3 regions of the Pseudomonas sp. AC255 genome follow, and region 1 is predicted to be linked to each of the others. Evidence: riboswitches for the same ligand, from Rfam matches in the RefSeq annotation. Region 1 holds a riboswitch; each other region holds the start of a gene.
The links. A riboswitch is a leader RNA that binds a small molecule or an ion and turns the genes downstream of it on or off. The one in region 1 is predicted to bind cobalamin.
Positions count from the first base shown of each region.

Region 2: another riboswitch for cobalamin. It lies ahead of ACZZ0K_RS08810 (ABC transporter substrate-binding protein); the one in region 1 lies ahead of ACZZ0K_RS11660 (CbtB domain-containing protein).
Region 3: another riboswitch for cobalamin. It lies ahead of cobO (cob(I)yrinic acid a,c-diamide adenosyltransferase); the one in region 1 lies ahead of ACZZ0K_RS11660 (CbtB domain-containing protein).

Region 1 covers NZ_OZ409841.1:2,551,320-2,560,905, forward strand. Annotated here, with positions in the region: gene ACZZ0K_RS11645 (ATP-binding protein) at 1-117, opposite strand, end outside; gene cobN (cobaltochelatase subunit CobN) at 334-4,182, opposite strand; gene cobW (cobalamin biosynthesis protein CobW) at 4,186-5,250, opposite strand; cobalamin riboswitch at 5,350-5,561, opposite strand; cobalamin riboswitch at 6,457-6,675, shown strand; gene ACZZ0K_RS11660 (CbtB domain-containing protein) at 6,799-6,996, shown strand; gene ACZZ0K_RS11665 (CbtA family protein) at 7,008-7,709, shown strand; gene ACZZ0K_RS11670 (cobalamin biosynthesis protein) at 7,706-8,119, shown strand; gene cobM (precorrin-4 C(11)-methyltransferase) at 8,198-8,944, shown strand; gene nfuA (Fe-S biogenesis protein NfuA) at 9,089-9,586, opposite strand, start outside.
Region 2 covers NZ_OZ409841.1:1,887,629-1,897,214, reverse strand. Annotated here, with positions in the region: gene ACZZ0K_RS08830 (ABC transporter permease) at 1-503, shown strand, start outside; gene ACZZ0K_RS08825 (ABC transporter ATP-binding protein) at 521-1,675, shown strand; gene map (type I methionyl aminopeptidase) at 1,879-2,670, opposite strand; gene ACZZ0K_RS08815 (ParD-like family protein) at 2,667-2,894, opposite strand; cobalamin riboswitch at 3,032-3,225, shown strand; gene ACZZ0K_RS08810 (ABC transporter substrate-binding protein) at 3,366-4,379, shown strand; gene ACZZ0K_RS08805 (FecCD family ABC transporter permease) at 4,376-5,392, shown strand; gene ACZZ0K_RS08800 (ABC transporter ATP-binding protein) at 5,389-6,153, shown strand; gene metE (5-methyltetrahydropteroyltriglutamate--homocysteine S-methyltransferase) at 6,365-8,653, opposite strand; gene ACZZ0K_RS08790 (pyridoxal-phosphate dependent enzyme) at 9,018-9,586, shown strand, end outside.
Region 3 covers NZ_OZ409841.1:3,466,236-3,475,821, reverse strand. Annotated here, with positions in the region: gene ACZZ0K_RS15805 (PQQ-dependent sugar dehydrogenase) at 1-870, opposite strand, end outside; gene ACZZ0K_RS15800 (hypothetical protein) at 937-1,521, opposite strand; cobalamin riboswitch at 1,683-1,912, shown strand; gene cobO (cob(I)yrinic acid a,c-diamide adenosyltransferase) at 1,995-2,606, shown strand; gene ACZZ0K_RS15790 (cobyrinate a,c-diamide synthase) at 2,603-3,985, shown strand; gene bluB (5,6-dimethylbenzimidazole synthase) at 3,982-4,632, shown strand; gene cbiB (adenosylcobinamide-phosphate synthase CbiB) at 4,629-5,537, shown strand; gene cobD (threonine-phosphate decarboxylase CobD) at 5,530-6,522, shown strand; gene ACZZ0K_RS15770 (cobyric acid synthase) at 6,519-7,970, shown strand; gene cobU (bifunctional adenosylcobinamide kinase/adenosylcobinamide-phosphate guanylyltransferase) at 8,091-8,612, shown strand; gene cobT (nicotinate-nucleotide--dimethylbenzimidazole phosphoribosyltransferase) at 8,609-9,586, shown strand, end outside.

The sequences.
Region 1 (9,586 bases):
CGGACCTTCGATGAGTACGCCGCCGATTTTCGGGTCGATGGCGGTCAGGCACAGGGCGAGCTTCAAGTCATCGGCGCCGACCACGGCGGAGAGCGGGAAATGCGGGGTGTCGGTCATGGGTTTCTCTTTCGTGGTCGTGGATGGTCGTGACGTTGTGGTGTGTCAGTTGTTGCCCTCGCCCTAGCCCTCTCCCAGAGGGAGAGGGAACAGACCGTGATGGCCTCTCGAGTTCTGTCGACGTGATGCATCGGGTCGACGCAAACTTCGACAGCGCTAAAGATCGGCCCCCTCTCCCTCCGGGAGAGGGCTGGGGTGAGGGTAGCTTTTTAGCGGCTACATATCTTCCTCGATATCCAACAGCAAATTCTCCAGCGCTTCTTTATAAGCCCCCGGCTCCTGCCACATCCCGCGCTGCTGCGCTTCGAGCATGCGTTCGGTCATGTCGCGCAGCGCATGGGGATTATGCTCACGAACAAAATCCCGGGTCGCCGGATCGAGCAAATATGCCTCCGCCAGCAACGCATATTGATGGTCGTCGATCAATTGCGTAGTCGCATCGAAGGCGAACAGATTATCAACCGTCGCCGCCAGTTCGAACGCGCCTTTGTAGCCGTGACGCTTGACCCCGTCGATCCACTTCGGATTCGCCGCGCGCGAGCGCAGCACGCGGTTCAATTCTTCCTTTAAGGTACGAATCTTCGGCAGATCCGGTTGGCTGTGATCGCCGTGATAGCTGGCCGCCGCTTCGCCGCGCAGCGTCTCCACCGCCGCGAGCATGCCGCCCTGGAACTGGTAGTAATCGTTGGAATCGAGCAAGTCATGCTCGCGGTTGTCCTGGTTTTGCAGCACCGCTTGCACCTGGCTCAGGCGCTGGCTGAATTGCGCGCGGGCGGCCGTGCCCTCGTCGGCACCGCCGTAAGCATAGGCGCCCCAGTTCAGGTAGACCTCGGCGAGGTCTTCGCGCGACTGCCACAGACGTCCGTCGATAGCGCCTTGCACCCCGGCGCCATACGCCCCCGGTTTCGCGCCGAAGATGCGCCAACCGGCCTGACGCCGCGCGGTATCCTCATCGACGCCCGATTGCAATAACGCCTCGCGTTCGGCACGCACCTTGGCGGCGAGTGGGTTCAAGTCATCCGGCTCATCCAGTGCGGCCACCGCTTGCACGGCGGCGTCGAACAGGCGGATGAGATTGGCAAACGCATCACGGAAAAACCCCGAAACCCGCAGCGTCACATCGACTCGCGGACGATCGAGCAGACTCAGCGGCAGAATCTCGAAATCATCCACGCGCTGACTGCCCGTGGCCCAGACCGGACGCACGCCCATCAAAGCCATGGCCTGAGCGATGTCGTCGCCGCCGGTGCGCATGGTTGCGGTGCCCCACACGGACAAGCCGAGGTGGCGCAAGTGATCGCCGTGATCCTGCAGGTGTCGTTCGAGAATCAGCGTGGCGGACTGGAAACCTATGCGCCACGCTGTAGTTGTTGGCAGATTGCGCACGTCGACTGAATAAAAATTACGCCCGGTGGGCAACACGTCGAGGCGGCCACGGCTGGGCGCACCGCTGGGGCCGGCCGGGACGAAACGACCGCTGAGGGCGTCGAGCAGACCGCGCATTTCGGCGGGACCGCAAGCGTCGAGGCGCGGGGCGACGACTTCGCGCAGATGGTCGAGTATCGAATCAACCTCAGCCCACCACGACCCTTGTAGGAGCGAGCCTGCTCGCGAACTCTGTGTGTCATTCAACAATGATTTACCTGACTCACCGCTTTCGCGAGCAGGCACGCTCCCACAGGGGACATTCAGTGCTTGGGAGATCAAGTCTGCGGCAAATAACTCGAGGCGTTCGCGGGTGTCGCCGGCGGTGCGCCAGACTTCTTCGCTGAGGGTCTGCAACTCGGTCGGACGCGGGCCGCTCCACGGCTCGGCCAACGCGCAATCCAGCGGATCAAAACCGAGATCAAACGCTTTGGCCAATGCTCGCAGCAGACTCGACTGCGCTCCCTTGCCGTCACCGCGCGGGATGCGCAGCAATGCCAGCAACGTGTCGATACGCAAACGCCCGCTCGGCGACTCGCCAAAGATGTGCAACCCATCACGAATCTGCGATTCCTTCAGATCGCACAGATAAGTGTCCAGACGCGGCAACCAGATCGCCGCATCGGCATCGCTGTCCAGCGCGGCATCCAGTTGCAATTCGCGGTCGATTTGCGTGTCCCGCACCAATTGCAGAATGTCGCGCTGCAACTCGCGGGCACGGCGCGGATCGAGCAGTTGCGCCTCGTAATATTCGTCGGCCAGCAACTCCAGATTGCGTAGCGGCCCATAGGTTTCGGCGCGGGTCAGCGGTGGCATCAGGTGGTCGATGATCACCGCCTGCGTGCGCCGCTTGGCCTGGGCGCCCTCGCCCGGATCGTTGACGATAAACGGATAGATATTTGGCAGCGGGCCGAGCAACGCATCCGGCCAGCAGTTTTCCGACAGCCCAACCCCTTTGCCCGGCAACCATTCGAGATTGCCGTGCTTGCCGACGTGGATCACGCCGTGGGCGCCGTAGGTGTTGCGCAACCAGAAATAGAACGCCAGATAGCCGTGCGGCGGGACCAGATCCGGGTCGTGATACACCGCGCTCGGATCGACCTGATAACCCCGGGCCGGCTGAATGCCGACAAAGGTCAGACCGAAACGCAGACCGGCGATCATCAAGCGACCGTCGCGGCACATCGGATCATTGTGTGGCGATCCCCAACGCTCGACTACCGCCGCGCGATTCGCCTGCGGCAGTGCATTGAACATTGCCAGGTAATCGTCCATCGCCAGGCTCTGCTGGCACGGGCGCAGGTCGAGACTGTCGAGGTCGTTGCTGACACCACCGAGCAATTGCTGGATCAGCTCGGTGCCACTATCGGGCAACTCGGCCGTGACCGGATAACCCTCTTCGCGCAAAGCGCGCAGGATGTTCAGCGCCGCCGCTGGCGTATCGAGGCCGACACCGTTGCCAATGCGGCCGTCGCGGGTCGGGTAGTTGGCAAGGATCAGCGCGATGCGTTTTTCGCCATTGGGCACCCGCCCCAGAGCAATCCAGCGCCGCGCCAGTTCGGCGACGAAATCCATGCGTTCAGGTTGGGCGCGATAACAGACCACATCGGACTGGCTGCGCTCGCTGCGCCAGGCCAGATCCTTGAAGCTGATCGGTCGGCTGATGATGCGCCCGTCGAGTTCCGGCAAAGCAATGTGCATCGCCAGATCGCGCGGCCCGAGGCCCTGTTCACTGTCGCGCCAGCCGGGCTCATTGTCCTGGGCGCAGATCGCTTGAATCACCGGGATGTTGCGGCGAAACGGGCGCAGATGCGGCGCCTCGGGACTCGATTGGGCAAAACCGGTGGTGTTGAGAACCACCCCCGCCTCGACTTCATCCAGCCAGTCCTCGACCACCGAAAGGCAGCCGGGCTCCTTCAGACTCGCCACCGCGATCGGCAGCGGATTGAGTCCGGCTGCCTGCAAACGCTGACAGAACACATCGATGAACGCCGTGTTCGCCGCCTGCAAATGCGAGCGATAAAACAACAGCGCCGCCACCGGTTGACCGGGCAGCCATTCGGCTTGCCAGTCACTCAGGGCAGCGCTGTTTTTCTGTGGGTGATAAATCGCCGTGCGCGGCAGGGTTTGCGGCTCGCCCCACGAATAATCCCGGGCAAACCACTGGTCGCCCAGGCAACGGAAGAAATCCAGCGCATTGCCCATGCCGCCCTGACGCAGGAATTGCCAGAGTCGATCGCGCACTTCGGCGCTGACCGTGCTCAAGTCACTGAGCTCGGGGTCCGGGCGGTCATCGCCAGGCACCAGAATCAGTTGCACGCCGCGTTCGGACAACTCGACCAGCCGCTCGACACCGTAGCGCCAATAGGCAATGCCGCCATGCAGGGAGATCAGAATGACCTTGGCGTGGCGCAGCACTTCGTCGACATACAGATCGACCGAGGCATGATTCTGCACCTGCATCGGGTTGGCCAGACGCAGGCTCGGATAATCATCGGGCAGTTGCTGCGCAGCCTCCGCGAGCAGCGCCAGGCTGGAATCGCCGCTGCACAGGATCACCAACTCGGCGGGGGTTTGTCCGAGATCGGCAATGTTGTCATCCGAGACGAATCCGCCGGGCTGGGTCCTGAGCAGGTGCATGACTTAAACGCTGAGCGCAGCGCGCAACTGCGCTTCGAGTTGTGCCGCATCAAGCTCCTGACCGATCAGCACCAGACGCGTGACGCGCGCTTCTTCGGCGCCCCACTGACGGTCGAAATGCTTATCGAAACGCGTGCCCACGCCCTGGATCAACAGGCGCATCGGCTTGTTCGGAATCGCCGCGAAGCCTTTGACCCGCAGGATGCCGTGCTGCACCACCAGTTGCGTCAGCGCGTCGAGCAGCAGGCTTTCGTCGGCTTGCGGCAATTCGATGGAGATCGAATCGAAGGCGTCATGATCGTGATCGTCGTCATCACCGTCGTGGTGATGATCGTGGTGGCTGTGGCGGCTGTCGATATGCTCTTCAGAGCCGGCACCGAGGCCGATCAACACGTCGAGCGGCAGGCGGCCGTTGCTGGCTTCGATGATTTTCACTGCTGGCGGCAGCTCTTCGGCGACTTCAGCGCGTACGCGAGCCAGGTCTTGCGGGCTGGTCTGGTCGGCTTTGTTGAGGATCACCAGGTCAGCGCTGGCCAGTTGATCGGCGAACAATTCGTGCAGCGGCGACTCGTGATCAAGGTTCGGATCGAGTTTGCGCTGGGCATCGACCTGATCCGGGAACGCAGCGAAGGTGCCAGCAGCGACGGCCGGGCTGTCGACCACGGTGATGACTGCATCGACGGTGCAGGCACTGCGAATTTCCGGCCACTGGAAGGCTTGCACCAACGGCTTGGGCAGGGCCAGGCCGGAGGTTTCGATGAGAATGTGATCAAGGTCACCGCGACGGGCGACCAGTTCGCGCATCACCGGGAAGAATTCTTCCTGCACCGTGCAGCACAGGCAGCCGTTGGCCAGCTCATAAACGCGGCCGCTGGCCTCTTCTTCGGTGCAGCCGATGGTGCATTGCTTGAGGATTTCACCGTCGATGCCCAACTCGCCAAACTCATTGACGATCACCGCAATGCGCCGGCCCTGAGCGTTGTCGAGCATGTGCCGCAGCAGCGTGGTTTTGCCCGAACCGAGGAAACCGGTGACGATGGTGACGGGGAGTTTGGCCAGTGTTTTCATCGGTATGCCCTTTGGCAAGCGGCGGGCATACGGGACGAGAACCGGCAGCGCGCGTGCACGCCGGAAGCATTCGCCACCGGATCACCCCGCCCGGTTGTAGTGAGAATCTGTGACGAGGCAGGTCTCCTGGCTGACGGCGTTCAGGCGTTGGGCCTGGCGTCCATTGCGCCTTCCCGCTGGCTCATCGGTTGAGCTGGCAGTGGCGTGGCAACGAACATCACCGTTCACAGTTGCGGGGGCAGCCGCGGCTTTGACCGCGTTCCCTTCTTAGCTTCGGCAAGTGCCGAAGAACCTCGAAAGCGCAAGGCTACGCATGGGTCCGTCGTGGGTCAATGGTCGGTGAGTCTGAAACTGGGGGTATATCCGTTGCTGCGGTAACGGCTTCTTATGGTTTCGCTCTTACAGCGAGTCCCTTTTTCAAACGCCGGAGTGCCGGCCCAGCAAAAAGGAACCAAAAGGCTTTGCCCCGGCGTACGGCCCGCTCGCTGGGGCTCGGGGTACCTTCGTTACGGGACCGATCCGGGCGCAGCGGCTACGGTTTGCTTCGCTGCACCTCCTTCCGCTGTGTACGACTGCGTCGTACGGTCGCTGCGCTCCCCCCGGATCGATCCCGTAACGAAGCCTGCCGAAGGGGCGAAAGATCAAAAGCCAGAGCAAAAGCAAAGGCAAAAGCAAAAGATCGCAGCCTTCGGCAGCTCCTACAGTTGGATCGCGCACCAGCTCAAGAACAGGTTGGCTGTCAGGCCGCCTTCGCGAGCAGGCTCGCTCCCACAAAAGCAAAAGCAAAGCAGCGCAGCTGCCCGCGGCGAAGCCGCACCACTCAACAATGAGCGCAAGCTCGAGTGCTTTTGATCTTGATCCACCGGCGACGTCGGAAGGGTGAGTGGAGGGATTGATCCGGGCGTGGGAGCGCAGCGACCGTACGACGCAGTCGTACACAGCGAGTGTAGGTGCAGCGAAGCAAACCGGAGCCGCTGCGCCCGGATCAGTCCCGGAGCGAAGGAACCCGAGCCTGCGAGGGCCGAACGTAGGAGCAAGTCTTTTGGGTGCTTTTTCGGCGTTTGGAAAAAGTGCCTCGCCGTAAGGGCGAAACCGTAATCAGCAACACCCGCAGCAACGGATATACACACAAAAACATCAGAAAAATGCCCACACCGCAGTACCGGAAACTCCCGGAAATTGACTAAAAACCCAAACCCATGTTCTCCTGCACACCTTGTTACGGGTGCCCTTCACAGGGTGAAACGGGAAACCGGTGAATCATGTGCTTTACTCAAAGCCATGTCAGTCCGGTGCTGCCCCCGCAACGGTAAGCGAGCGAAGCGTCAGATCCACTGTGCCCCGGCATGGGAAGGTGATGCTTGCAGGTCGGCGACCAGCCAACCCCTCGCGAGCCCGGAGACCGGCCCGCAACACCCAGCACGCGCAAGCGCCGCTGAACACAAACAAACCCGCGGTGGGCGGGCGCTGTTCGAAATCCCTGCGTGCCCGGCCCGCAGGGATTTTCATGCGCTCTGTTTACCCGCTGACATTTCAGAGGGAAGCGCTATGTCGATCATCAGTAACACCGTCAGCCACACTGACCACATTTCCAGCAGCACCACACTCGGCCAACGCGTCGTCGCCGCCCTCTTCGCCTCGATCCTCGGTGCCAGCCTGGTCTGGTTCGCCGGTTTCTCGCACATCGAAGCGGTGCACAACGCCGCCCACGATACCCGCCACAGCGCCGCGTTCCCGTGCCACTGAGGCTTGCCGAAATGATCAAGCGTATCGCGCAAACCGCAGGCTTCACCGGCTTGCTGGCCGCCCTGCTCCTGACCTTGCTACAGAGTTTCTGGGTATCGCCACTGATTCTGCAGGCCGAAACCTTCGAGAAGTCCGAACCGGTCGCGCAAGTCCACGAACACGCCGTCGGCACCGCCGCCCACAGCCATGATGGCGAAGCCTGGGAGCCGGAAGACGGCTGGCAGCGCGTGGTCTCGACCACTGGCGGTAATCTGGTGGTGGCGGTGGGTTTCGCCCTGATGCTCGCCGGCCTGTACACCTTGCGCGCGCCGACCAAGACCTCGCAAGGGCTGCTCTGGGGTCTGGCCGGTTACGCCACGTTCGTTCTCGCGCCGACCTTGGGCCTGCCACCTGAGTTGCCGGGCACAGCCGCCGCCGATCTGGCTTCGCGGCAGATCTGGTGGATCGGCACTGCCGCTTCGACCGCTGTCGGCCTGGCACTGATCGCTTTCAGCCGTCACTGGCTGATGAAGCTTCTTGGTGTAGCGATTCTCGCCGTGCCGCATGTGATCGGCGCGCCGCAACCGCAGGTGCATTCGATGCTCGCTCCAGAGGCACTGGAAACCCAGTTCAAAATCGCTTCGCAGCTGACCAACGTCGCGTTCTGGCTGGCCTTGGGCCTGATCAGTGCATGGTTGTTCCGCCGCAAAAGCGCAGGCCCATATCAGGCATGACCGATGACCGCGCAGCGCCGACCCTCGTGGTCGGTCTCGGCTGCCAGCGGGGCTGCCCGGCCAGTACGTTGCGTGCGTTACTCGACCAGGCTTTGCAGGCACACCGCATCGAACTGCGAGCGGTCAAGGCTCTGGCGAGTATCGATCTCAAGCGCGACGAACCGGGGTTGCTGGAACTGGCCACACAGTTGAACCTGCCGCTGCAGTATTTCAACAGTGCCGAACTGGCGCCCTATCAGCAGCGCCTCAGCCATCAATCGCAGATCGCCTTTGAGCGCACCGGCTGCTACGGCGTGGCGGAAAGCGCCGCGCTGGCGCTCGCCGAGCAACTGATTCAGGCGCCGGCGAAACTGCTGATCCACCGGCAGAAATATGCGCAGGCCACGCTGGCATTGGCCGGCGCTGCATAAAATCCCGATAATCCCCGCCATCGATCATGAGCACGCTTCATCTGCAGTGTGCCTGCGCCTCTTCACAAGGATTCAACGATGACCGTCTACTTCATCGGCGCCGGCCCCGGCGACCCGGAACTCATCACCGTCAAAGGCCAACGGCTGATTCGCAGCTGCCCGGTGATTATCTACGCCGGTTCGCTGGTACCCGCAGCGGTGCTGGAAGGTCATCAGGCCGAAATCGTGGCCAATAGCGCTGAACTGCATCTGGAACAGATCATCGATCTGATCAGGACTGCCCATGCCCAAGGCCAGGATGTGGCCCGTGTGCATTCCGGAGACCCAAGTCTGTACGGCGCGATTGGTGAGCAGATCCGCTACTTGCGTGAGCTGAACATTCCTTTCGAGATCATTCCGGGCGTAACCGCGACGGCGGCATGCGCAGCGCTGCTGGGCGCCGAGTTGACCCTGCCGGACATTTCGCAAAGCGTGATCCTGACCCGTTACGCCGACAAGACCGCGATGCCCGCCGGCGAAGAACTGGCGAGCCTGGCGCAGCACGGCGCGACCATGGCCATTCATCTGGGGGTCAATCATCTGGAAAAGATACTGGTTGAACTGCTGCCGCATTACGGCGCGGACTGCCCGATTGCCGTTATTCACCGCGCGACATGGCCGGATCAGGACTGGGTGGTAGGTACATTGGCGGACATTGCCGCAAAGGTCGAGGCCAAAGGCTTTCGGCGTACGGCGCTGATCTTGGTTGGCAGGGTGCTGGGCAGCGAGGTGTTCAGCGAGTCTTCGTTGTATCGGGCCGGGCATGCGCATCTTTATCGCCCTTGAAGACGCTTTCGCGAGCGGGCTCGCTCCCACAGGTGATTGCATTTCAATGTGGGAGCGAGCCTGCTCGCGAATGGGGGCGGCAAAAGTTACCCATAAAAAAACGGCGCTCACGGGGCGCCGTTTTTCATGATCGCAGCGAACACCTTAGTAGTAGGCGTTTTCTTTCTGCGTGTGGTCGGTCACGTCGCGAACGCCCTTGAGCTCCGGAATGCGCTCGAGCAAGGTGCGCTCAATGCCTTCTTTCAAGGTTACGTCAGCCTGGCCGCAGCCCTGGCAACCGCCGCCGAACTGCAACACGGCAATGCCGTCCTCGACAACATCGATCAGGCTGACCTGACCGCCGTGACTGGCCAGCCCCGGGTTGATCTCGGTTTGCAGGTAATAGTTGATGCGCTCGTTGACCGGGCTGTCGGCGTTGACCATCGGCACCTTGGCGTTTGGCGCCTTGATGGTCAGCTGGCCGCCCATGCGGTCGGTGGCGTAATCAACGACCGCGTCATCAAGAAACGCTTCGCTGAAGGAATCGATGTAGGCGGTGAAGCTTTTCAGCCCCAGCGCGGTGTCTTCAGGCTTCTCTTCGCCCGGCTTGCAGTAGGCAATGCAGGTTTCGGCGTACTGGGTACCAGGCTGGGTAATGAAAAC
Region 2 (9,586 bases), 660 kb from region 1:
GCGAGATGCTCTACGGCCTGTTCACCCTGCCGATGATCGTGCCGCTGGTGATCATTGCCGTGGCGGTGTACGCGCTGTTTCTCAAGCTCGGCTACACCGGGACGATGTTCGCCTTCGTCGTCAGCCATGTGATCGTCGCGCTGCCGTTCACCATCATCTCGATCATCAACTCGCTGAAGCTGTTCGATCAGTCGATTGAAGACGCGGCGGTGATCTGCGGTGCCTCGCGCTTGCAAGCGGTGTTCAAGGTGACGTTCCCGGCGATTCGTCCGGGCATGGTCGCCGGCGCCCTCTTCGCCTTCCTCGTTTCGTGGGACGAAGTGGTGCTCAGCGTGATGATGGCAAGCCCGACTCTGCAAACCCTTCCCGTGAAAATGTGGACCACCCTGCGCCAGGACCTGACCCCGGTGATCGCCGTCGCTTCGACGCTGCTGATCGGCCTGTCAGTGTTGGTCATGGTGATCGCCGCCGCCCTGCGCCGGCGCAACGAAATCAGCGCCTGAGCGCCCAGGAGTACGACATGAGTGCCGTGATCAAAGACGCATCCCAGCAGAGCGACAAACCCCTGGTCAGCCTGCGCAACCTGAACAAGCACTACGGCGATTTTGCTGCAGTCGATAACATCTCGCTGGACATCAAGGACGGTGAATTCCTCACGTTCCTGGGCTCCAGCGGCTCGGGCAAAAGCACCACGCTGTCGATGCTCGCCGGTTTTGAAACACCGAGCAGCGGCGAGATCCTCGTCAACGGCCAGTCGCTGGTCAACGTGCCGCCGCACAAGCGCGACATCGGCATGGTTTTTCAGCGTTACTCGCTGTTCCCGCATCTGTCGGTGCGCGACAACATCGCCTTCCCTTTGGCGATCCGTAAACTGGCTGCCGCCGAGCGCGAAAAGCGCGTCGATGCGATGCTCAAACTGGTGCAGCTCGAACAGTTCGCCCATCGCCGCCCTTCGCAACTGTCTGGCGGCCAGCAACAACGGGTTGCCATCGCTCGCGCCTTGGTTTACGAGCCGCGCATTCTGCTGATGGATGAACCGTTGGGCGCGCTGGACAAGAAGCTGCGCGAGGACTTGCAGGATGAACTGCGCCAGCTGCACCGGCGCCTGGGCATCACCATCGTCTACGTGACCCACGACCAGGAAGAAGCCATGCGTCTGTCGCAACGCATCGCGATTTTCAGCCACGGCAAAATCGTTGGTCTGGGCAGTGGTTATGACCTTTACCAGAATCCGCCCAATGCATTTGTCGCGTCGTTTCTGGGCAATTCGAACTTCCTCAAGCTCAAGGCGCAAGGCAATGCAGCAGCGAGTTTCGAGGGCCAGTCGTTGTCGATTCGGCTGACGTCCGGGTTGCACACTGATCAGGATGTGCTGCTGATGGTGCGTCCGGAAAAGGCCTTGGCGCTGAGCACGCAGCAGGCGCTGGATGAGCCGCTGGCAGCGGGCTGGAATGAGGTGTCGGCGAACGTTGTGGAGGTGCTGTTTCTCGGTGAAAGCCAGACGTGCAGCGTGGTGACTGCGGGCGGGACGTCGATGACGGTGAAAGCGCTATCGGCAGCGGGCATGCCGCTCAAGGCCGGCGATCCGGTACGAGTGCGCTGGGCGACGGCGGATGCTTGTGTTTATACCGAGTGGACCGAGAGCGATTTGAACAAGGCTGCCGGGGCTCACTGATTGCGCTGAGTCAGTTGGATCTACCCCCTCACCCCAGCCCTCTCCCCCACGGGGGGCGAGGGGGAAAGGGAGCCGATCTTCATGCTGTTCAAAATGTAAGTTCGACTCGGTATCGCACGTCGGCGTATCTCGCAACAACACCTCGGTCAGTCCCCTCTCCCATTGGGAGAGGGCTAGGGTGAGGGCAAGCAGGCGACACGGTATTAGCCAATGGCCCGGTACCCTTCAATCTCATCCGGCCAAGCCGTCAGCACTTCGAACCCGCTCTCCGTCACCGCGACCATATGCTCCCACTGCGCCGACAAGGAGCCATCCTTGGTCAGCACCGTCCAGCCATCCGGCATGTTCTTCACATGGCGTTTGCCGGCATTGAGCATCGGTTCCACGGTGAAAATCATCCCGGCCTTAAGCTTCAGCCCTTGATTGGGAAAGCCGTAATGCAGGATTTGCGGTTCGTCGTGATAGACCTTGCCGATGCCATGGCCGCAGTACTCGCGCACCACGCTGAAGCCCTCCGCCTCCGCCAGGCTCTGGATCGCATGACCGATATCGCCCAGCGTTGCGCCCGGCTTCACTGCACGGATGCCTGCGCACATCGCATCGTAAGTGGTCTTGATCAGGTGCTGCGCCTCGGGGCTTGCCTCACCCACGACATACATGCGACTGGTATCGCCGAACCAGCCATCCTTGATCACGGCGATGTCGAGATTGACGATGTCGCCATCCTTCAATGGCGTACCCGATGGAATGCCGTGACACACCACGTCGTTGACCGACGCGCAGACGGTTTTCGGAAAGCCGTGATAACCGACGTTGGCTGGCACCGCCTTCTGCACATTGACGATGTAATCGTTGCACAGTCGATCCAGCTCATCGGTGGTCACGCCAGCCTTCACATGCGGCACCAGCATTGCCAGCACTTCAGCGGCGAGTTTGCCGGCGGCGCGGGATTTTTCGATGTCGGCCGGGGTGTTGATCTTGATCTGGTTTCTCATGCGCTGACGGCTTCCTGAGTCAGTTGTTGCAGATCCAGCCCACCATTCTGTTCGGCGCGGATCAGCAGGCGGCAAATGGCGCTGTGGTCGAGATTGGGATGCAGCTCGGCGAGCATGCCGATGCGCATCCAGTGCTCAGCCTGCGCGTTGATCGAGCGGCTGAGGGCGTTGCTGGAGATACGCAGGTTCTCGTGCATGTCCTCTGAAATCTTTACGATGCCCATGTCTATATCCGATACGAAATGTATATGGATCGTATACTAGCCAAGCTTACCCTCGGATTGCAAACGCTCCGCCACGCAAACACGCACCCGTGCAGGAGCTGCCGAAGCAGAATCGGCTCCCCATCAGCGGCCTGATCGACTACCATGCCCGCGCCGGTTTCCACACGGAATTAATAGGGAATCCGAAATGCTTGCACAGCATCAATCGGAACTGCCCCCGCAACTGTAGGTGCCGAGCCTGCTCCTTGACTGCCACTGGGTGACTCCCGGGAAGGCCGGAGCGTGGCGATGACGCATCAGTCAGGAGACCTGCCGGCACAGTGACTGACCAACCGGCGGGGTGTCCGGGAAGGACATCGTGCCGTGCGCATTTTCCCCGTGCCGGCCTTGCGCAGTTTCCACGACCGCGCCCGAGGTGTGTTTCCAAACCGTACCCGCCCGCTCCCGTACGGTTCCCTTGGAGACTGCCCCATGCTGCTGCCCCGCGTTGCCACCCTGCTCACCGCTCTGAGCCTTTGCGCCCTGGCGCAAGCGGCGCCGACTGCGTATCCGCTGACCGTCGAAAACTGTGGCAGCAGCCTGACCTTTCAGCACGCGCCTGCGCGCACGGTGACCATCGGCCAGGCCGGCACGGAAATGCTCTATGCCTTGGGTCTGGGCGACAAAGTCGTTGGCACTTCGCTGTGGTTCAACGACGTGCTGAGCACATACAAAGCGCAGAACGACACGATCGAGCGCCTCGCCGATAACGAGCCGAGTTTCGAAGCGGTGATCGCTAAACGCCCGGAGCTGGTTGCCGTCGAGCTGGAATGGATGGTCGGCCCGCAAGGCGCGGTCGGCACCCGCGAGCAGTTTCATGAACTGAAGATTCCGACCTATCTGCTGCCCTCCGATTGCGAAGCCAAGGACAACCTCGTCGGTTCGGACGGCACGCGGCTGGCGCCGTTTCGCATCGACAGCATCTACAAAAGCGTGAGCCAACTGGCGGCGATTTTCGATGTGCAGGCGCGTGGCGAGCAGCTCAATGAGCAGCTCAAAGCCAGCCTCGCGCAGTCGATCGCCACCGCGAAAAAGCAGCAGCGCAAAGACGTCAGCGCCCTGGTGTGGTTCTCCAGCGCCGAGATGGACATCGAGCCTTTCGTGGCCGGGCACAAAGGTGTGCCCGATTTCATGCTCAGCACCCTCGGCGTGCGCAACGTCGTCGAGTCGGATGAAGAATGGCCAACCGTCGGCTGGGAAACCATCGCCAAGGCCAACCCGACGTTTCTGGTGATCGCGCGCATGGATCGTCGACGTTTCCCGGCGGACGACTATCAGAAGAAACTCGCCTTCCTGCGCAGTGATCCGGTGACGCGCAACATGGACGCGGTCAAGCACAACCGCATCATCATCCTTGACGCCATGGCCATGCAGGCCAGCCTGCGCACCTTCGACGGCCTCGAACAACTGGCCAGCGCCATCAACGGCTACGACCTGTCGCCATGAGCAGACGCCTGATCCGTTTGCTGCTGGTGCTGTTGACGCTGTCGGTCGCGCTGATTGGCGGCGTGGCCATTGGTGAGACTTCGATCGAGCCGAGCGTGGTGTTGCAGGTGCTGGCGAACAAGCTGTGGGGCGCCGGTTATGTGCTCGACCCGATCGACGAAGGCATTGTCTGGAACTATCGCCTGACCCGCGCGCTGGTCGCGGCGGCCTGCGGCGCCGGTCTGGCGACCTGTGGCGTAATCCTGCAATCGCTGCTGCGCAATCCGTTGGCCGATCCGTATCTGCTGGGAATTTCTGCTGGCGCCTCGACCGGCGCGGTGATGGTCGCCCTGCTCGGCGTCGGTGCCGGGGCGATTTCATTGTCGGTCGGTGCTTTTGCCGGCGCGGTGACCGCTTTCGCACTGGTGATCCTGTTGGCGCGAGTCAGCGGCTCGGCCAGCGGCACCGGGCAGATCATTCTGGCCGGGATTGCCGGCTCGCAGCTGTTCAACGCCCTCACCGCTTTTCTGATCACCCGCTCGGCCAGCTCGGAACAGGCGCGCGGGATCATGTTCTGGCTGCTCGGCAATCTCGGCGGCGTGCGCTGGCCGTCGGTGTGGCTGGCGGTGCCGGTGGCTGTGTTGGGGTTGGTTGTTTGTCTGTGGCATCGCCGAGCGCTGGATGCGTTCACCTTTGGTGCGGACTCGGCGGCGTCTCTCGGCATTCCAGTGCGACGTGTGCAGATTCTGTTGATTGGCTGCGCCGCGCTGGTGACGGCGGTGATGGTGTCGATTGTCGGCTCGATCGGCTTTGTCGGTCTGGTGATTCCCCATGCCGCGCGGTTGTTGCTCGGCACCGGCCATGCCCGTCTGCTGCCGGCCAGTGCGTTGGGCGGCGCAGTGTTTCTGATCGCCGCCGATGTGCTGTCACGCACCCTGATCAAGGGTCAGGTGATCCCGGTCGGCGTGATCACTGCGCTGGTCGGCGCGCCGGTGTTCGCGCTGATTCTGGTGGGCCGGAGATCGGCGCGATGAACACGGTTTTGAGTTGTGCTGATGTGGGCTTCAAAGTGCGCGGTGCCGAGTTGCTCAACGGTGTCAGCCTCGACGTTGAGCGCGGCGAGACCCTGGGCATTGTCGGGCCGAACGGTTCGGGTAAATCCACGCTGCTGAAACTGCTCGCCGGCCTGCGCGAACCGAGCGCGGGTCGGGTGCAGCTCGACGGTCGGACGCTGCGCAAGATGTCGCGGCGCAGCATCGCGCAGACGCTGGCGGTGGTTGAGCAACAGGCCGATACCGACGATGGCATTCGCGTGTTCGACGCGGTGGCGCTGGGGCGGACGCCGTGGTTGTCGGCGCTGCAACCGTGGTCGCCGGCCGATGACGCCATCGTCGAGCAAGCGCTGGTCGACGTCGACGCCGTGCACCTGCGCAACCGCCTCTGGCGCAGCCTCTCCGGCGGGGAACGCCAACGCGTGCACATCGCCCGCGCACTGGCGCAGCGCCCGCAGATCCTGCTGCTCGACGAGCCGGCCAACCACCTCGACATCCAGCATCAGATGAGCATTCTGCACGTGGTGCGCGCACTGCCGGTGACTACGCTGATCGCCCTGCACGATCTCAATCAGGCGCTCAAGTGCGATCGCCTGGCGGTGCTGGAGCGCGGGCGTCTGGTCGCGCTTGGCGAGCCGCTGCAAGTGCTGACGCCGGAGCGGTTACAGACGACTTTCGGGGTCAGGGCGCACTATCTGACGGACCCGTTCGATGGTGCGCCGATATTGCGCTTCCTTGCTTGATGCATGTGTAGCTGACACACCGCTTTCGCGAGCAGGCTCGCTCCCACAAAGGATTTGTGTGTTGCCGTGAATGACGGGGAGAACGCGAATTCTGTGGGAGCGAGCCTGCTCGCGAAGGCGTCAGGTCATCCAACATTGATGTCGATTGACACACCGCTTTCGCGAGCAGGCTCGCTCCCACAAAGGTTATGTATTCCCGGGCGGTAGAGGATCAGGCCCACTCTTTGCGCAGTTGCCGCGCGGCGCTGACCATGTGCACCAGCGCCGCTTCGGTCTCTGGCCAGCCTCGGGTCTTCAACCCGCAATCCGGATTGACCCACAGCCGCTCCACCGGAATACGCTGCGCCGCTTTGCGCAGTAAACCGACCATTTCCGTCACATCGGGAATCCGTGGCGAGTGAATGTCGTACACGCCGGGGCCGATGTCGTTCGGGTAGGCAAACGCTTCAAACGCTTCGAGCAGTTCCATGTCCGAACGCGAGGTTTCGATGGTGATGACATCGGCGTCCATCGCCGCGATCGACTCGATCACATCGTTGAACTCGCTGTAGCACATGTGCGTGTGGATCTGCGTTTCGTCGCGCACGCCGGAGGCGCACAGGCGGAATGCTTCGCTCGCCCAGTGCAGATACGCCGGCCACTGCGCCCGGCGTAACGGCAAGCCTTCACGGAACGCCGCTTCGTCGATCTGGACGATTTTGATTCCCGCCGCCTCCAGATCATTCACCTCGTCACGAATGGCCAGCGCCAGTTGTTGAGCCTGCACCTCGCGGCTGACGTCTTCGCGCGGGAACGACCACATCAGCATGGTCACCGGGCCGGTCAGCATGCCTTTCAAGACCTTGTCGGTTAGGCCTTGGGCGTAGCGGATCCACTCGACCGTCATCGCCTGCGGGCGGCTGAGGTCGCCGAAAATCACCGCCGGTTTGACGCAGCGCGAACCATAGCTCTGCACCCAGCCAAAGCGGGTGAAGGCATAGCCGTCGAGCTGTTCGGCGAAGTATTCGACCATGTCGTTGCGCTCGGCCTCACCGTGCACCAGCACATCCAGGCCGAGGCGTTCTTGAATTTCCACCGCGTGGCGAATCTCCGTGTGCATCGCATCGGTGTAATCGGCCGCGCTGAGCTTGCCTTGCTTGTAGGCCTGACGCGCCAGACGGATCGCCGACGTTTGCGGAAACGAGCCAATGGTGGTGGTCGGGAATAACGGCAGGTCGAGCTTGCCGCGCTGTTTGGCAATACGCTGGGCAAACGGCGATTGCCGTTGCGCATCCCTGGCAGTGATCGCCGCGACCCGCGCTTGCACCGCCGGTTTGTGAATACGCGGCGAGGCAGCGCGGCTGGTCTGCACCGAACGGCTTTGCGCGAGGGCACGCAGTACCTTCGGCGCTTCCGGTTCGCTGACCGCTTGAGCGAGCACGGCGACCTCTTCGCACTTCTGCACGGCGAACGCCAGCCAGCTTTTCAGTTCGGCATCGAGCTGGTCTTCGCGGCCCAGATCAACCGGGCTGTGCAGCAATGAACAGGACGGTGCTACCCACAATCGATCACCCAGACGCTCATGAGCATGGCGCAGCGTCGCCAGCGCGTTTTGCAGATCGCAGCGCCAGACGCTCCGACCGTTGACCACACCCAACGACAGCACCTTATAAGCCGGCAGACGATCCAGAATGGTCGGGTACTGATCCGGCGCGCGCACCAGATCGATGTGCAAGCCATCGACAGGCAGGTTCGCCGCCAGACCGAGGTTTTCTTCCAGACCACCGAAGTACGTGGCGAGCAGTTTTTTCAGCGGATCGCGCTGGATCTGGTTGTAGGCGCGCTCGAAGGCATTCTTCCAGTCCTGCGGCAAATCGAGCACCAGAATCGGCTCGTCGATCTGCACCCACTCCACACCCAACGCCGCCAGCCGCGCGAAGATCTGGCCGTACAGCGGCAGCAGGCGATCAAGCAAATCGAGTTTGTCGAAGTCGACGCCTTTGGTTTTGCCCAGCCACAGATAGGTCAGCGGACCGATGATCACCGGTTTGACGTTGTGCCCCAGCACACGGGCCTCTTCGGTTTCCTCAAACAACTGCTCCCAACCGAGCTGGAATTGCTGATCGGCGCTGAATTCCGGTACCAGGTAGTGATAGTTGGTGTCGAACCACTTGGTCATTTCCTGAGCGTGGCCTTCGCCGCAGCAAGTATTGCTGACGCCACGGGCCATGCTGAACAGGGTCTGCAGCGTGGCTTTGCCGTCATGGGGGCGGAAGCGCTCGGGGATCACGCCGAACATCAGCGAGTGGGTCAGCACTTGGTCGTACCAGGCGAAATCGCCAACCGGCAGCAAGTCGATGCCGGCGTTTTTCTGCAAGTCCCAATGGACCTTGCGCAGCTCACGCCCGACGTCACGCAGGCCCGCCTCGTTCAGTTCTCCTTTCCAGAACGCCTCTTGCGCTTTCTTCAGTTCGCGGTCGCGACCGATGCGCGGAAATCCCAAGGAATGGGCCAGTGCCATGACAAACAACTCCAGATGCTTATTCGATGGCGGGTATTGTCGGGAACCGGACTTGATGAAACAAACTCAATAAATTCTAGATCATCACAAGTTCTACTCATGCACAGGCGCCCCGTAGGAGCTGTCGAAGGCTGGGATCTTCTGGCCGTAGGGACTCAGAGCTTCCAAGGCTGCATTCCCACGCGGAGCGTGGGAACGATCAGAACACGTCAGGGCAACATGCAAGTTTTCGTTCTATCGTTAGATCCAAATGGCTGGATTTTCCAAGGATTAGAGGTTGCGAGAGAGGATGTCTGCGCCTAAGTTGCACGCGAGTCTTTTCCCCGCGATTGGAACGCGATCAACACCATAAAGAGGTGAAGAAATGTCAAAGGAATCACGCCCTGCCGTGCTTGGGCTGATAGGCAATACTCCGCTGGTGCAGGTCACCCGCTTCGATACCGGACCGTGCACGCTGTTTCTCAAACTCGAATCGCAGAACCCTGGCGGCTCGATCAAGGACCGTATCGGTCTGGCGATGATCGACGCTGCCGAACGTGACGGTCGCCTGCAACCGGGCGGGACGATTGTCGAGGCCACTGCCGGCAATACCGGTCTGGGTCTGGCGCTGGTCGGCCGCGCCAAAGGCTATCGTGTGGTGCTTGTGGTCCCGGACAAGATGTCCACCGAAAAAGTCCTGCACTTGAAGGCCATGGGCGCCGAAGTGCACATCACCCGCTCCGATGTCGGCAAGGGCCATCCCGAGTATTACCAGGACGTCGCCGCCCGCTTGGCCAAGGACATTCCCGGCGCGTTTTTTGCCGACCAATTCAACAATCCCGCCAACCCGCTGGCCCATGAATGCAGCACCGCGCCAGAGATCTGGGCGCAGACCGAACATGATCTGGACGCCATTGTCGTCGGCGTCGGTTCGGCCGGCACGCTGACCGGGCT
Region 3 (9,586 bases), 910 kb from region 1:
GTCCGGCACCAGATCGCTGCCGATTTCGTCACGCTCGTTGACCGCTGTCCACAAGGCGCCGCTGGTGGGTTCCCAAGCCAGGCCGTTGGGGTTGCGGATACCCGAGGCGAAGATCCGGTGATTGCCGGTCGCACGATCCACTTCCCAGATCGCCGCGCGGCCTTCTTCCTGATCCAGGCCGTTTTCGCCGACGTTACTATTCGAGCCGACGGTGACGTAGAGCTTGTTGCCGTCCTTGCTGGCGATGACGTTTTTGGTCCAGTGGTGATTCAGCGTGCCGCCGGGCAAGTCGACGACTTTGATCGGTTGGGTCTTGATCTCGGTGGCGCCCGGCTCGTAGTTGAAGCGCAGCAGGCGGTCGGTGTCGGCAACGTACAAATCGTTGCCGACCAGCGTCATTCCAAACGGCGAATTGAGGTTCTGCAGGAACACCGTGCGGGTTTCTGCGACGCCGTCGTGGTCGGCATCACGCAGCAGGGTGATGCGGTTCGGGCTGGGCACGCCGGCGCCGGCCTTGCCCATGACTTTCTTCATCACCCAGCCACGAATGCCTTTGCTGTCATCGGGCTTGGGCGGCGCATTGGTCTCCGCCACCAGCACATCGCCGTTGGGCAGCACGTAGAGCCAGCGCGGGTGATCAAGGCCTTCGGCAAACGCGGCGACCTGGGTGCCGGCCGCTGCGGTCGGTTTCGCGCCGTCCGGCCAGCCCACCGCCGGGGCGATGTTGACTGTCGGGATCAGCGTCTTGTTCGGTTCGGGCAGTTTCGGTGACGGGCCGGTGCCGTCGGAGACTTGCAGGCTGGAGGTTTCACCGCAGGCGGCGAGCCCGCCAGCGACGGCGATGATAAGAGCGAGTTGGGCCTTGCGCATTGCTGATCTTCCCTATGAATGCATTCCTAAACATAGAGGAGGGCGCAGGCCCGATGGTTCAACTGCTCAACCGCGGGCTTCCTTGAACAGCACGGCGATGCCGGGATGATAGTTGCCCGCGTCGCTGTGCAATTTGCGATAGGCGTAGGGGAAATACCAGGCCACGGCGCAGGTGTGTTCCTTTTGCAGGTCGTCGACCATGTCCTGCAGTTCTTCAGGGCTGGCGCTGTGCTGGGCTTTTTGCGGAGCAACAAAGAGGCAGCCGAGCTTGAGATCGCTGGCGTAGCTGATGCGCTTGGCATCAGCGGTGACGTCGAGCAGTGCCTGGGTCAGGTTGAGGTTGTTGACCCGTGGCCAGCGTTGCGTGGCCTGAATGAACGCGCGGTCTTCGGCGCCGGCAATCAGCAGGTCGGCGCGAGCATTGCGTTCGCCTTCTTCGTTCTGTTTGCGCGTGGCCGTGTCGTTCAGCGTGACCATTTCAGCCATCCACGCCGCTGCCGCGAGCAGGCCGAGATTGGCTTTCTCGTCGTGCCAATATGGCGTGTCGTTGTCGCCGCGTACGGTGTTGTAGCGATCGATACAGTCAAACCAGCGTTCCAGCACCGGGCGCAGGAATTCCAGGCGCGGGTTGCTGATGATCATGCCTTGCATCGTCGTCATCCTTATTGTTGTAGTGGGCTTTCGAAAAAAGCATGGCTCTTTGATATCACTTGTCGCAGTCTGGCACAAGATTGCCGCTGCACAATGGATCAGCGGCAGTTATTCGCGCGCAAAGCGCCTCTTCAATTGACGCTCCACCCCCAACCCTCTAACCTTCGCCGCTTGTTTCAGGTGCTCTGTGGCCCCGCGTCGACAGAGTGAAACAGGGAAGCCGGTGAGGGTGGTCTTCGAGCGAAGTCACGACGATCCCGGCGCTGCCCCCGCAACGGTAAATGAGTGAAAACTGCGCCTTGAGCCACTGCCTCGAAAGAAGCGGGAAGGCGCGCAGTCCGGCGAAACGCCGCTCATGAGCCCGGAGACCGGCCTGATCCATCTCAGCGGCATCACGGTGGGCGATGCCAGGCTTTTTGCCGTCTATTCTTGTGCCTGCCCGCCGTTATCCAGCCTCAACGGAGAGCTCCCCCATGACTGATTCCCCCGAGCGTGACGAACGCCATCTGGCGCGCATGCAGCGCAAGAAAGCCGTGATCGACGAACGCATCGCCAGCTCGCCCGACGAATGTGGCTTGGTGCTGGTGCTGACCGGCAACGGCAAAGGCAAGAGCAGCTCGGCGTTCGGCATGCTCGCCCGCGCGATGGGCCACGGCATGCAGTGCGGCGTGGTGCAGTTCATCAAGGGCCGCAACAGCACTGGCGAGGAATTGTTTTTCCGCCGCTTCCCCGAGCAGGTACGTTTCCACGTCATGGGCGAAGGCTTCACTTGGGAAACTCAGGATCGTCAGCGCGACATCGCCGCTGCGACCGCCGCTTGGGAAGTCTCGCGTGAATTGTTGCGCGACCCTTCGATCGGTCTGGTGGTGCTCGATGAATTGAACATCGCCCTCAAGCACGGCTACCTCGATCTCGATCAGGTGCTCAGCGATTTGCAAGCGCGCCCGCCGATGCAGCACGTGGTGGTCACCGGTCGCGGCGCCAAGCCGGAAATGATCGAGATGGGCGACACGGTTACCGAGATGGGCATGCTCAAGCACGCCTTTCAGGCCGGGATCAAAGCGCAGAAAGGCGTCGAACTTTGAAGCAACCACGTCACTGCCCGGCGGTGTTGATCGCCGCGCCGGCCTCCGGTCAGGGCAAGACCACCGTCACCGCCGCACTTGCCCGTTTGCATCGCAATCAGGGGCGCAAGGTGCGCGTATTCAAATGCGGCCCGGACTTTCTCGATCCGATGATCCTCGAGCGCGCCAGCGGTGCGCCGGTGTATCAACTGGACATGTGGATGGTCGGCGAGCAGGAAAGTCGCCGGCTGTTGTGGGAAGCCGCCGCCGAAGCCGACCTGATTCTGATCGAGGGCGTGATGGGCCTGTTCGACGGCACGCCGTCCAGCGCTGATCTGGCGCGCCACTTCGGTGTGCCGGTGCTCGGCGTGATCGACGGCACCGCCATGGCGCAGACCTTTGGCGCCTTGGCGCTGGGCCTGGCCAAGTATCAGCCGGACTTGCCGTTCGCTGGCGTGCTGGCCAACCGCGTCGGCACCTTGCGCCATGCGCAATTGCTCGAAGGCAGCCTCACCGAAGGTCTGCGCTGGTACGGTGCGCTGTCCCGCGAAACCGGTATCGAATTGCCGAGCCGCCACCTCGGCCTGGTTCAGGCCAGCGAATTGAATGATCTGGATCTGCGCCTCGACGCGGCCGCCGATGCGCTGGCCAGCAGTTGCGAGGTCGCGCTGCCACCGGCCGTTGAATTCGCCGCGCCTGACGTCATCGCCGCCGAGCCTCTATTAAAAGGTGTGCGCATCGCCGTTGCCCGCGATGAAGCCTTTGCCTTCACCTATGGCGCCAGTCTCGATCTGCTGCGGGCGATGGGCGCCGAATTGCGCTTCTTCTCGCCGATCCGCGACACGCAATTGCCCGAGGCGGACAGCCTGTATCTGCCGGGCGGCTATCCAGAGTTGCATCACGTCGCGCTGGCGCAAAACGCCTCGATGCTGGCGGCGATCCGCGCCCACCATACGGCGGGCAAGCCGTTGCTCGCCGAGTGTGGCGGCATGCTTTATCTGCTTGATTCGCTGACCGACGTGGAAGGCAACCGTGCTGAGCTGGTCGGTTTGCTCAAGGGCGAGGCGGTGATGCAGAAGCGTCTGGCGGCGCTGGCGTTGCAGGCGGTTGAATTGCCGGAAGGGGAGTTGCGTGGGCATACCTATCATCATTCCCTGACCACCACAGAGCTGACGCCGATTGCCCGTGGGCTGAGTCCCAATGGCGGGCGTGGGGCCGAGGCGGTTTATCGCGAGGGGCGGATGACGGCTTCTTATGTGCATTTTTATTTCCCGTCGAATCCGACTGCGATTGCCGCATTGTTTGCGCCAGATCGTGAGGCCGCCTTCGCGAGCAGGCTCGCTCCCACACTGGATGACCTGAACCCTGTGGGAGCGAGCCCGCTCGCGAAAGGCCCATGACCGACAACACCTTCTCCGAAGCCGAGCGCGCAGCGGTCTACAAGGCCATCGCCGAGCGCCGCGACATGCGCCACTTCACCGGCGGCAGCGTCGAGCCGCAACTGCTGCGTCGTCTGCTCGAAGCCGCTCATCAAGCGCCGAGCGTCGGTCTGATGCAGCCCTGGCGCTTCATCCGCATCAGCGATCGTGCTCTGCGCGGGCAGATCCGCGATCTGGTGGAAGAAGAACGCATCCGCACCGCCGAAGCCCTTGGCGAGCGCAGCGATGAGTTCATGCAGCTCAAGGTCGAAGGCATCAACGACTGCGCCGAAGTGCTGGTCGCAGCGCTGATGGACGATCGCGAAAAACACATCTTCGGTCGGCGCACGTTGCCGGAAATGGACATGGCCTCGCTGTCCTGCGCGATCCAGAATCTGTGGCTGGCCTCCCGTGCCGAAGGCCTGGGCATGGGCTGGGTCTCGCTGTTCGAACCGCAAGCCTTGGCGGATTTGCTCAAGTTGCCGGCCGGTGCCAAGCCGCTGGCGGTGTTGTGTCTCGGCCCGGTCAAGGAATTCTATCCAGCACCGATGCTGGTACTTGAAGGCTGGGCGCAGGCGCGGCCGCTCAACGAGTTGCTGTACGAAAATTATTGGGGAGTGAGTCAATGAGTGTGGCGTTGCTGAGTGTCGCCGCAGTAGCGCTGGATGCGCTGCTCGGTGAACCGAAACGCTGGCATCCGCTGGTGGCGTTCGGCAATTTTGCCGGGCGCATCGAGCAACGCTTCAACGCCGGCGGCCGGGGCTGGCGCAGCCACGGTGTGACCGCGTGGGTGCTCGCGGTGCTGCCGCTGACCTTGCTCGCCACAGCATTTTCCTGGGCGCCCTATGTGGGCTGGATTGTCGAGATTCTCGCGCTGTATTGCGCCCTCGGCATGCGCAGCCTCGGCGAACATGTCGCACCGGTCGCGGCTGCGTTGCGCGCCGATGATCTGGACGAGGCGCGCAAGCGTGTCGGTTATCTGGTCAGCCGCCAGACCGATGAACTCGATAGCACTGCCGTGGCCCGTGCCGCCACTGAATCGGTGCTGGAGAACGGCAGCGATGCGGTGTTCGCTGCGCTGTTCTGGTTTGTCGTCGCCGGCGCCCCGGGCGTGGTTCTGTATCGCTTGAGCAATACCCTCGATGCGATGTGGGGTTATCGCAACGAACGCTTCGAACGTTTCGGCTGGGCGGCGGCGAAAATCGACGACGTGTTGAACTACATTCCTGCGCGTCTGGTGGCATTGACCTACGCGCTGCTCGGCAAGACCCGCCTCGCGCTGAAGTGTTGGCGCACCCAAGCGTCGCAGTGGGACAGCCCTAACGCCGGCCCGGTGATGGCGGCCGGTGCCGGTGCGCTGGGCGTCCAGTTAGGTGGACCGGCGATCTATCACGGCGAACTGCATGAGCGCCCACAACTGGGCGAAGGTGCGCCGGCGGATGCCGATTCCATTGACCGTGGCTGGCAATTGGTCCAGCGCGGCGTATGGTTATGGCTGCTGATGCTTTGCCTGGGGGCGGAATTTTATGCTTGAGCACGGTGGCCGGTTGCGCAAGGCTGCACTCGATTACGGGATTGCCGAAGCCGACTGGCTCGACCTGTCCAGCGGCCTCGCGCCATGGCCGTTCCCGATCCCGGAAATCCCGCTGCGCGCCTGGGCGCGCTTGCCGGAAACCGACGACGGTCTGGAACAGGCCGCCTGCGATTACTACGGCGCCGCGCAGGTGTTGCCGGTGGCCGGCTCGCAAATGGCCATCCAGTTGCTGCCGCGTCTGCGCCGGGCCGGCAAGGTCGGCGTGTTGTCGCCGTGCTATGCCGAGCATGCCGAAGCCTGGCGGCGCAGCGGTTACATCGTCCGTGAAGTGCTCGAGCAGGAAGTCGAGTTCTTTCTCGACAGCCTCGATGTATTGGTGGTGGTCAATCCGAACAATCCGACCGGCCTCAGCCTGACCCCGGCACGCCTGCTCGACTGGCATGCGCGGCTGGCGCAACGCGGTGGCTGGCTGGTGGTCGACGAAGCGTTTATGGACAACACGCCGCAACTGAGCCTGGCGCCCTATGCGCATCAGGTCGGGCTGGTGGTGTTGCGTTCGTTCGGCAAGTTTTTCGGTCTGGCCGGGGTGCGCCTCGGTTTCGTTCTGGCTGAGCGCAAGTTGCTCAAACTGCTCGCCGAACAGGTCGGGCCGTGGGCGGTGAGCGGGCCGACCCGGGTACTCGGTACGGCGTGCCTGCAAGACACCGAGGGTCACACCCGTCAGCGGATTCGCAGCGATGAAGCGAGCGAACGGCTGGTGGCGCTGCTGACCCGTTGCGGTTTTGCACCGCAGGGTGGCTGCGCGCTGTTTCAGTGGCTGATCACCGAGCACGCCGAAGCGCTGCACGAATTCCTCGCCCGGCGCGGCATCCTCCTGCGCCTGTTCAGCCACAACAGCAGCGTGCGTTTCGGCCTGCCAGCCGATGCCGCGCAAGAGCTGCGTCTCGAACAGGCTTTGCAAGCATTCGCCAAGGACCACCCATGACCACTCTGATGGTGCAAGGCACCACGTCCGATGCTGGCAAAAGCACTCTGGTAACGGCGTTGTGCCGCTGGGCCACCCGCCAAGGCGTGGCGGTGGTGCCGTTCAAGCCGCAGAACATGGCGCTCAACAGCGCAGTCACCGCTGACGGCGGCGAGATCGGCCGCGCGCAGGCAGTGCAGGCGCAAGCGGCCGGTCTTGAACCGCATACCGATATGAATCCGGTATTGCTCAAGCCCAACAGCGACACCGGCGCGCAAGTGATCATTCACGGCCGCGCGGTGACGACGATGAACGCCGTTGCCTATCACGATTACAAGGCCATCGCGATGCAAGCGGTGCTCGCCTCGCACGAGCGACTCAGCGCTGCGTACTCGTTGGTAATGGTCGAAGGCGCCGGTTCGCCGGCGGAGATCAATCTGCGCGCCGGCGACATTGCCAACATGGGCTTTGCCGAGGCGGTGGATTGCCCGGTTTTGCTGATCGCCGACATCAATCGCGGCGGCGTGTTTGCGCATTTGGTCGGCACGCTGGAATTGCTCTCGCCGAGCGAACAGGCGAGGGTCAAAGGCTTCATCATCAACCGCTTTCGCGGCGATATCGCCTTGTTGCAACCGGGCCTCGACTGGCTGGAGCAGCGCACCGGCAAACCGGTGGTCGGCGTGTTGCCCTACGTGATGGACCTGCACCTTGAGGCCGAGGACGGCATCGACCAACGCCAGACCGACAAGGCCGAGCAGGTGTTGAAAGTGGTGGTGCCGGTGCTGCCGCGCATCAGCAATCACACCGATTTCGACCCGCTGCGTCTGCATCCGCAGGTGGATCTGCAATTTGTCGGCCCGGGGCAGGCAATTCCCGCCGCCGATCTGATCATCCTGCCGGGCTCGAAAAGCGTGCGCAGTGATCTGGCTTATCTACGCGCCAACGGCTGGGACGCGGCAATCAATCGGCATCTGCGCTACGGCGGCAAGGTGCTGGGGATTTGCGGCGGTCTGCAGATGCTCGGTGAGCAGGTGCACGATCCGCTTGGGCTGGAAGGCGCTGCCGGCTCCAGCGCCGGTCTGGGGCTGCTGGCGTTCGAAACGCAACTCGAAGCCGAGAAGCAATTGCGCAACGTGCGCGGGCGGCTGGCGTTGGAAAGCGCCGCAGTCAGCGGTTACGAAATACATGCTGGCGTAACCAGCGGGCCGGCGCTGGAGAATCCGGCGGTACATTTGGACGACGGTCGTTGCGATGGTGCGCAAAGTGCCGATGGTCAGGTGTTCGGCACCTATCTGCATGGCTTGTTCGAATCCCCCGAGGCGAGCGCGGCGTTGCTGCGCTGGGCCGGGCTGAGTGATGTACAAGAGGTCGATTACCACGGCTTGCGCGAACGCGATATCGAACGGCTGGCGGATCTGGTGGAGAAGCATCTGGATACCGGGCTGTTGCGGCAGCTCTGCGGGATTTGAGTTGTCTGGACTGGCCTCTTCGCGAGCAGGCTCGCTCCCACAGGGAGACGCGATCAACGGTGGGAGCGAGCCTGCTCGCGAAGGGGCCGGTTGTCTCACCACACATTTTTGGATGAACCCATGCTCCAACTGATCCTCGGCGGCGCCCGCTCCGGCAAGAGTCGTCTGGCGGAAAAACTCGCCAGCGACAGCCATCTGGCGGTCACCTACATCGCCACCAGCCAACCGCTCGACGGCGAAATGAACCAGCGCGTCGCCCATCACCGCGCGCGCCGCCCGGTCGAATGGGCGTTGATCGAAGAGCCACTGGAACTGGCCCGCGTGCTGCGCGAATCCGCTGGCGCCGAGCGCTGCCTGCTGGTCGATTGCCTGACCCTGTGGCTGACCAATCTGCTCATGCTCGACGACGCCGAACGTCTCGCCGCCGAGCGTGAAGCGCTGCTCGACTGCCTGGCGTCGTTGCCGGGTGAAATCATTTTTGTCAGCAACGAGACCGGAATGGGTGTCGTGCCGCTGGGCGAATTGACTCGCCGCTATGTCGATGAAGCCGGTTGGCTGCATCAAGCTCTGGCCGAGCGCTGTCAGCGAGTTGTCCTGACCGTCGCCGGCCTGCCCCTGACTTTGAAAGGATCTGCGTTATGAGCCCGACCTGGTGGCTGAACCCGTGCAAAACCGTGAACTCGGACATCATCGCGCAAGCGACCGAGCGCCAGCAGCAACTGACCAAACCGGCCGGTTCGCTGGGGCGCCTTGAATCGGTGGCCGTGCAACTGGCCGGTCTGCAAGGTCAGCTCAAGCCAACGCTGGAACAAGTCTGGATCGCGATTTTCGCTGGCGACCATGGCGTGGTAGCCGAAGGCGTATCGGCTTATCCGCAGGAAGTCACCGGGCAGATGCTGCTCAACTTTGTCAGCGGCGGCGCGGCGATCAGCGTGCTGGCGCGTCAGCTCGGTGCGCAACTGGAAGTGGTCGATCTGGGCACGGTGAATCCGACGCTGAATTTGCCCGGCGTGCGCCATCTGAACATCGGCGCGGGAACGGCGAACTTCGCTCAGGGCGCAGCGATGACTCAGGCACAGGGCGAATCGGCCTTGCAGGCCGGTCGCGACAGCGTCTTGCGCGCGAAAGCCGCCGGCACCCAGTTGTTCATCGGCGGCGAGATGGGCATCGGCAATACCACGGCGGCCAGTGCGCTGGCCTGTGCCTTGCTCGATTGCCCGGTGGCGCACCTGACCGGCCCCGGTACCGGGCTGAATGCCGCTGGCGTCAGCCACAAGGCGCAAGTCATCGAACGCGCGCTGGCGCTGCATGCCGCACAGCGTGGCGATGCCTTGCAGACGTTGTTCAATCTTGGCGGTTTCGAGATTGCCGCGTTGGTCGGCGCCTATCTGGCCTGCGCGCAGGAAGGCATTGCGGTGCTGGTCGACGGCTTCATCTGCACTGTCGCGGCGCTGGTCGCGGTGCGCTTGAATCCGGCCTGTCGCGAGTGGCTGTTGTTCGGCCATCGCGGTGCCGAGCCGGGCCATCGTCATGTGCTGGAAACCTTGAGCGCCGAACCGTTGCTGGAACTCGACCTGCGCCTTGGCGAGGGCAGTGGCGCGGCGTTGGCGGTGCCG